DNA from 2 places in the Bacillus sp. EB106-06-01-XG163 genome. Region 2 is predicted to be linked to the other one. Evidence: predicted binding sites of a transcription regulator. Region 2 holds the regulator's gene; the other holds the start of a gene.

Region 1 (4,216 bases), on a different contig from region 2:
GGAATGCTTTTTGTTTTTTTCAAGTTCAATATCGTCGGAAAGCTCGGCCATTTCTCCGTCAATCCGCACCCTTACGTAACCTTGCTTTCTGATTTGGTCAAGCACTTTGACATGGGCGCCTTTTCTGCCTGAGATGATCGGCGCAAGCACTTGAAGCTTCGTCCGCTCCGAATATTCAAGAATCCGGTCAACCATCTGTTCAATCGTTTGCGACGTAATTTCAATGCCGTGCTCCGGGCAGTGCGGTTTCCCGACTCTCGCGTACAGCAGCCGGAGATAATCATAGATCTCCGTTACCGTTCCGACGGTTGACCGCGGATTGCGGCTTGTCGTTTTCTGGTCAATGCTGATCGCCGGAGAAAGCCCTTCGATCGCATCAACGTCCGGCTTATCCATCTGCCCTAAAAATTGGCGCGCATAGGCAGAAAGCGATTCAACATACCGCCTCTGTCCTTCCGCGTAAATGGTGTCAAAGGCAAGGGATGATTTTCCCGATCCGGACAGCCCCGTCACGACGACGAGCTGATCCCGCGGAATCGTTACATCAATGTTTTTTAAATTGTGCGCCCTTGCGCCTTTCACCTCGATCCGGTCAATTGCCATGTGTTCATCATCCTTCCGCTTTAAGCTCTAACAGTAAATCACGAAGCTCTGCCGCCCGCTCGAAATCAAGCGCTCTGGCCGCTTCTTTCATTTCGTGCTCCATTTGCTCAACGACTTTCTGGCGTTCTTTCTTCGTCATCTTCGCCAGTTTAGGCGCGGCTTTTGTTTTATATTCTTCTTTATCCTCAGCGGCCTGCGTCGCGCGGATCACATCGCGGATTTCCTTATTGATCGTTTGCGGCGTAATGCCGTGAATTTCGTTAAAGCGCTCCTGCTGTTCCCGGCGGCGCTTCGTTTCATTAATCGCGATTTCCATCGAATTCGTGATTTTATCGGCATACATGATGACGCGGCCTTCCGCGTTTCGCGCCGCCCGTCCGATCGTCTGAATCAGCGAACGTTCAGAACGGAGGAAGCCTTCTTTATCCGCATCGAGAATGGCGACAAGTGACACTTCCGGAATATCAAGCCCTTCCCTCAGCAGGTTGATGCCGATTAACACATCATGTTTTCCGAGGCGGAGGTCACGGATGATTTCAATCCGTTCAAGCGTCTTAATCTCGGAATGCAGATAATTGACCTTGATGCCGATTTCCTTGAGATAATCGGTCAGATCCTCTGACATTTTTTTCGTTAAAGTCGTCACGAGAACGCGTTCATTCCGTTCAATCCTCGCCTGAATCTCGCCGATCAGATCATCAATCTGTCCTTCGATCGGCCGGACGTCAATGAGGGGATCGAGGAGTCCCGTCGGTCTGATGATCTGCTCGATCATTTCCGGCGTATGCTCAATTTCATACGGTCCCGGAGTCGCCGACACGTACACGATATTGTGCATGTGTTTCTCAAATTCCTCGAATCGGAGCGGACGGTTGTCAAGCGCTGACGGCAGGCGGAACCCGTGATCGACAAGCACCTGTTTTCTCGCCTGGTCACCGTTGAACATGCCGCGCACCTGCGGAATCGTCACATGTGATTCATCAACGACAATCATAAAATCGTCCGGAAAATAATCAAGCAGCGTATACGGCGTAGAGCCCGGCGGTCGGAGTGTCAAATGTCTTGAATAGTTCTCGATCCCTGAGCAAAAACCCATTTCCCGCATCATTTCAAGATCATATCTCGTCCGCTGCTCAAGCCGCTGCGCTTCAAGGAGCTTGCCGTTTTCGTGCATGACTTTCAAGCGCTCCTCAAGCTCCTGTTCAATATTCAGAATCGCTTTTTCCATCTTTTCCGCCCGGGTGACGAAGTGGGAAGCCGGGAAAATCGCAACATGGTCACGGTCGCCGAGAATTTCTCCGGTCAAAGCGTCGACCTCTCTGATCCGCTCAATTTCATCTCCGAAAAATTCCACTCTGATACAATGTTCGTCACGGGAAGCCGGGAAGATTTCCACAACGTCTCCGCGCACGCGGAACGTCCCGCGCTGAAAGTCGATATCATTGCGGGCATACTGGATATCCACAAGCTTTCTCAGCAGCTCGTTCCGCTCAATCTCCATTTCCGGTCTGAGCGACACAACCATCTCCCGGTATTCTTCAGGTGAACCGAGACCGTAGATGCATGACACACTCGCGATAATAATGACATCTCTCCGTTCAAACAGAGAGGATGTCGCGGAGTGTCTCAGTTTATCAATTTCATCATTAATGCTTGCGTCTTTCTCTATAAAAGTATCCGTTTGAGGCACGTACGCCTCCGGCTGATAGTAATCGTAATAGCTGACAAAATATTCGACAGCGTTGTTCGGGAAAAACTCCTTAAACTCGCTGTACAGCTGTCCGGCAAGGGTTTTGTTATGGGCAATGACCAGTGTCGGTTTATTCACTTCTTTAATCAGATTGGACACGGTAAAGGTTTTGCCCGTCCCTGTCGCACCCAGGAGAGTCTGGTGTTTTCTGCCTTCCTGTATGCCTTTGACAAGCTTCTCAATCGCTTGCGGCTGATCTCCCTGGGGCTGATATTTCGAGACTAACTCAAAACGATCTTTCACAAAAAAGCCTCCGTTTCTTTACGAAATCTTCCTATTGATATAGTAACACAATGATGGGCAAAATCACTAAAAATACGAACTAAAGTTCGATGGTTTATTTTTACCAAGTCAATTTTTGTATAAAAAACCTGCTTTTATGGCGTAAAAGCAGGCATTCTATTTCATATTCACCATGTCAGGCATTGTCTTTCTTTTTGTCTGCTTCTTTTTTGGCCATGTACAGCCCTCCGGCCACCAGCGATACGACATCCAATCCAACGATAAAATACGTTTCGGTGTAACCCTTTAAATAGGATGCGAAAAGCAGTGCGGCTGTGAGAGCGATCGCCACATAGTGGTTAAACGTGACGCGCGTAAAAAGGACGACCAGCATAAAAGGGAAACATAATGCAAAAACGGCTTTTGTAATCACAAAAACCCTCCTCGGGAATTCTTCATCTCATCTGATTATAGTAGAAAATGAAGAATCGGACAATCGTTCCCCTGCTATCACAATACCCTTTTTCAGCAGTCTTCAATCATCTGTCAAAAAAAATGTGAATATAAATCCATTGAACCATTAACCAGATGAACCGAATTACCTTTCTTCAGCCGAAAGGATGAGAAGGTTTAGGTCTTTGTATCTTTGACAGTTTCTTCCTCCCTCTTTACAATGTAATGATAGTGTTTACTATCATTTTTCTTGGATGAAGAAAAAAAGGGGGTCATACCGCATGTATTCAGTGCGATTTCAAAAAGCGGAAGAATCGAGCCGCTCTGCAGGAGCAAAAGGAATGAACCTGATTAAACTGACGAAAAACGGGCTGCCCGTTCCCGGCGGTTTCATCATTCAGACGAATGCCCTGACACGTTTTATGGAAGACAACGGGCTTCAAGCAGATCAGGAACAGATGGAGCGCGCCATTATGAACGGCACGTTTTCAAAAGAGCTTCGGGAGGAACTGACCGCGTCGTTTTATGAATTGAGAGAATCATACGCCTCTGTCGCCGTACGTTCCTCCTCCGCGTCCGAAGATCTTGAAGGGGCTTCTTTCGCGGGCCAGTACGAAACCTATTTAAATATCAAAACAGAAGAAGAGTTTCTCGGAAAAGTGAAAGAATGCTGGGCTTCCTTCTTCTCGGCGCGGGTCAGCGGTTATAAAGAGAAAATGAACAATGACACCGCAGAACCGTTAATGGGCGTTGTCGTGCAAGGGCTGATCAATTCCGAGGTTTCAGGAGTCATTTTCAGCCGCAACCCCGTCACACATGATGACGGAGAGCTGATGATCAGCGCGAGCTACGGTCTCGGAGAAGCAATCGTCTCCGGCAGCGTGACGCCTGACACATTTATCGTCAATAAAGACACATTTCAGATTGAAAAAGAAATCGGCTTAAAAGAAATGTATATCGTTTCTAAAGACGAAGGCGTGACGGAAAAAGAGACGACCGCTGACATGAGAAACCGCTTCTGCCTTGATGACGAGAGCATCAAAGAGCTTGCCATGCTGACGATAAAGACGGAAGAACTGTACGGTTATCCCGTGGATCTCGAATTCGGATTTGCCGAAAATAAGCTGTATCTGCTTCAGGCCAGGCCGATTACAACGATCGTGCAGGATCAGAAAGCGGCAGACGAAG
Region 2 (4,216 bases):
TTCTCAACTCTTTCAGCTTAAATTTGAGATAAACTTGTTGAAAATTGTCGTAAATCACATCCTGATATTAGTATATACGAAAAAAGAATACGTATTGCCGTATTCTTTCTGTTTAATGAAGATTATTTTTCTGTTGTTCTCTTTTTAATTTTTCAGGGGTGACATCGTTGCCTTCCGGATCAATCACTTTTACGCTCTTTAACGTATTTTTCATTGAGGAGCGGAATCCTTTCAAATACTCCTGGCGAAGCTTTTGCTGTTCAGCTTTTTCCTCATCCGTTATCGTGTTTGATTTAGCTTTTTGAGCCAATTCGTTAATTCTTGCGATTTTTTCTTTAGAAATCATAATAAGCTCCTTTGGTGCGTGTTGATTATATACTACTAAAACGCAGTCTTTTTTACAACTGATGCGCGTCAGCTGCCTTCTGTGTCTGCGGTATATTCCTGAAACCGCCGGTGAACCGTGGCTTTGGACACATCGTAGCCGAATCCCCTTAAGGTCGCTGCGATTTCTGCAAAGGTAAGCTTGTTGGCTCTCAGCCTGATAATTTCCGAAACCGGAACCTCTTTTTTTTCTTTTCCGCTGTTTTCATGTCTGTTTTTCAGATTCCGTTCAGGTTTGTAGCCGTTTTTCACGGCTCTTTTCATTCCCCGCCGGATTTTCATATTGTGAATTTTCCTTTGATATTCCTCAACAATACTGACGATTTCGAGTACCATCGAATCAGCTTCGGAAAGCGCCAGTTCACCTTTATGAGCCGTCGTATATATTTTTACGTTCTCCCTGTAAATGCAATGCAAAAGCGCAATCTTGGCGTTTCCTCTTCCTAATCTCGTTTCGTCCTGCACCAATATCGCGTCAATATGTGATTTTTTAATTTCATCAAGCATTTCAAATACTCCGTCGCGGTCCATTTCGTAACCGCTGGCTTTCTCAGAAATGACTTTCACGACTTCCATGCCGTTTGCAGCAGCGATCTCACTGAGCTCCTCTTCCTGTCTTTTTAATGACGTTTGCTGCTGTTCTTTGTTTGTGCTTACGCGGGCATAAATGAGTGCCTTCATTTCTCTCTTTCCTCTCTAATTGACAATGGCCAGCTGATATACGGCCGGATGCTTTTTCTTAACCGGAAGAATAAGTTCGTCTCCGGGCTTTATATCAGCAGTTTGGAGATGATTATTCTCCGTCACCCACTCAATGAAATCTTCTTTATTAATGTGTTTCTTTTCTGCTACATGATCCGCAAGTGACCAGAGTGTATCGCCGTCCTGAACCTTTATTTTAACATATTGGCTGAGGGACTGATCATTTCCCGCACATGAGACAAGTAAAATAGCGGCACTTAAAATCGCAGTAAACAGTCCGACAAATATAATAGATTCTTTCGCCATGTAAACAACCTCCGATAAGAATGTTTGTTCGCTTTTTATACCTTTCAGTATATACGAACAAACGTTTCTGTCAATCGTTTTTTTCGAACCTATGTTTGTACTGTCAGGAAAATCATGCTATAATCTACTTAAAATCGACGTTTTGAGGTGCGAAATATGACGAAGCTATCAAAAAGGCAGCTTGATATCCTGCGTTTTATTAAAGAAGAGGTAAAAACGAAAGGATATCCGCCTTCTGTAAGAGAGATAGGAGAAGCAGTAGGACTGGCTTCCAGTTCAACCGTGCACGGCCATTTGGCGCGGCTGGAGACAAAAGGCCTGATCAGACGGGACCCTACTAAACCGAGGGCGATTGAGGTATTGGATGAAGAAGAAGTCCACATTCCGAAAAGCCAGGTCGTAAACGTTCCGGTCATCGGGAAAGTGACGGCGGGTATTCCGATTACGGCTGTTGAAAATATTGACGAGTATTTTCCGCTTCCTGACCGGATGGTTCCTCCGGGCGAACATGTCTTTATGTTAGAAATCATGGGAGAAAGTATGATCGACGCCGGCATTTTTGACAAAGATTACGTCATTGTCAAACAGCAGAACACGGCCAATAACGGAGAAATCGTCGTAGCTATGACCGAAGATGATGAAGCGACGGTCAAGCGCTTCTATAAAGAAGACAATTATGTGCGGCTGCAGCCGGAAAATCCGACGATGGAGCCGATTATCCTGCAAAACGTAAGCATTTTGGGGAAAGTTATCGGCGTATTCAGGGCCGTACATTAATTCTATTAAACTTCATTTATTGTAAAAACCCCTCTGTAAGGGGTTTTTTTGCATAAAAAAAAGCAGATTCGCCCTGGCTTAAGAAACGAATCTGCTAAGGAGGAAAAACTTACATTCTTATTATCCGACATCACACTTTTGAAGTCAACTAATAATGTTTCCCTCGAGAAACTTTTCATTCATTTTTCAACTTTGTATATTTGTGCGTGATGAATTTACTTTTGTTTATGTTTTCTTTGGGCGGGTGCATTAAAATTTATATATGAATATTTAGTACATAGTACAATAAGTTATATTTAAATATAAAAAAACCCGCTGCCTTTAGCGAGTATCTATTTTCAATCAAAATGATAATACTCTACACCGTAAAACCCTTTAATATAGACGGGGCCACAGACGTTTGAAGAACTTTCAACCAGAATTCTGTATTTGTGATACGGATCAATTGATTTTTTATCCTGGGCACTGAGGTTTAACCAGCTGCCGCTGTAGTTTTTAGAACTTAATGTATAAAAATTCCCGTTCAGCGCCATCCGCTGGAGTTTCATGCTTAAACCGCATGAAGAGTTGTTCATTATGGTGAACTTATATCCTAAAAAGTAATCGTCGGCAGCTACAGCCCCCGGATTTTCAATATGAAACTCTTTTGCATTTCCCTCCAAAGTGAAGCTTGTTTTTGATCCGAATTCAGTGGTAGCCGCTTTAGCTGAGTGTATGCCGCTAAAACATAATAAAAAAACAGCAATACATATCCAGTATTTTTTCATTTGCATCCCCCTTTTTACATATTTTAACTTGTGAATCCTGTGATGTCTATTCACATTTTATTAAAACGTATGCTTTATAACCACTATATACCAGTTTAAAAATTTGCGGATTGCTTACAATGAAGACTAAACGAAATAACGAAGGTGGTTCAAATGAAACACGTAATTGCTTTCGCTTCTAAAACGGCGCTCACACTTGCTTTACTGTACATTGTTCTGGATCTTATGTACCAAGTAACCTTTTTAAACGTTCTGTTTATTACAGTGATCTTAAGTTTAATCACTTATTTTGCGGGTGATTGCATGATTCTGCCGAGAACAAGCAATTTCACAGCCGTTGCAGCTGATTTCGGGATTTCATTCATTATATTATGGATATTCCTTATGAACATTGGCGGATTTAATGTCTCTCCTGCCGCGGCATCGGTTATCTCTGCACTTTGCATTTCTGTTTTTGAGGCATTTTTTCACCGGTATTTGCAGCAATATGTACTTCCCGAAGATTATCAGGACACAACAGAGACGGATAGCACGCTATGGAGCTATCAAACCGAGGCGTCTGAAGAATTAGTGCCGGAAAAAGACCCTCAGGAAAAAACATAAAAAGGAGGCAATCGCCTCCTTCTCATTTTATTTTTGCTTCTGATCGTCCAGCGGCAGCTGCAGCAGTGAGTCTGTGCCTGTCGCTTTCGGCGTTTTTCCGTCCCATTTTTCAATCCATTTATATTTGATCATCTCATCGGACATTGATTTCTTTATGATTTCGTTATAATCAGCGATCCCTTCCGCTTCAATTTTTTTCTTTTTCGCTTCGGCTTCGGCTATTTTAATTTCAGTTTGTGTCCGTTCAAGTTCCTGTGAAGACTTCACCCTTGCATCGATAGCTTCCTGTGTGGCTTTATCCGGCTTCGGTACGCCAAGCGTCAGATCATCAATTAAAAATCCAAGACTCTTCATATCATCAGCAAATCTCTTTTGAACATCGGCAGCGGCCTCTGCAGATTTTTGCCCGTATGTGTCAATAACCGAGTATTTGCTGATTGATTTTCGCGCCGCATCCCACAGCCTTGTTTTTAAATATGTATTTTCAATCGTTTCAACGTCTACCGCTCCGAATTTGTTAAACAGATCGACTACTTTATCAGGCTGCACGACATAGTTGTAAGCGATATCCATTTCTATATTTTTACCGTCTGAGGTTGCCACTTTTATATTTTCATTATTCACTGTCTGCATACGCACCGGATATTCCGTTACTTTATTAAATAATCCGACTAAGT

Evidence for each region. Region 2 encodes LexA, which represses DNA repair genes until DNA is damaged. Its sites were predicted from a motif close to CGAACATATGTTCG; they were not measured.
Region 1: a site for LexA is predicted at 2,672-2,685, ahead of uvrB (excinuclease ABC subunit UvrB). Genes of this name have one in related genera too.

Annotation. Positions count from the first base shown of each region.
Region 1 covers NZ_JBYTDS010000005.1:185,404-189,619, forward strand. The annotation lists gene uvrA (excinuclease ABC subunit UvrA) at 1-603, opposite strand, end outside; gene uvrB (excinuclease ABC subunit UvrB) at 611-2,596, opposite strand; gene AC3WTF_RS08500 (CsbA family protein) at 2,772-3,008, opposite strand; gene AC3WTF_RS08505 (PEP/pyruvate-binding domain-containing protein) at 3,310-4,216, shown strand, end outside.
Region 2 covers NZ_JBYTDS010000001.1:100,511-104,726, forward strand. The annotation lists gene AC3WTF_RS00350 (DUF896 domain-containing protein) at 113-346, opposite strand; gene AC3WTF_RS00355 (YneB family resolvase-like protein) at 415-1,065, opposite strand; gene yneA (cell division suppressor protein YneA) at 1,081-1,392, opposite strand; gene lexA (transcriptional repressor LexA) at 1,549-2,169, shown strand; gene AC3WTF_RS00370 (hypothetical protein) at 2,508-2,936, opposite strand; gene AC3WTF_RS00375 (YndM family protein) at 3,090-3,539, shown strand; gene AC3WTF_RS00380 (prohibitin family protein) at 3,567-4,216, opposite strand, start outside.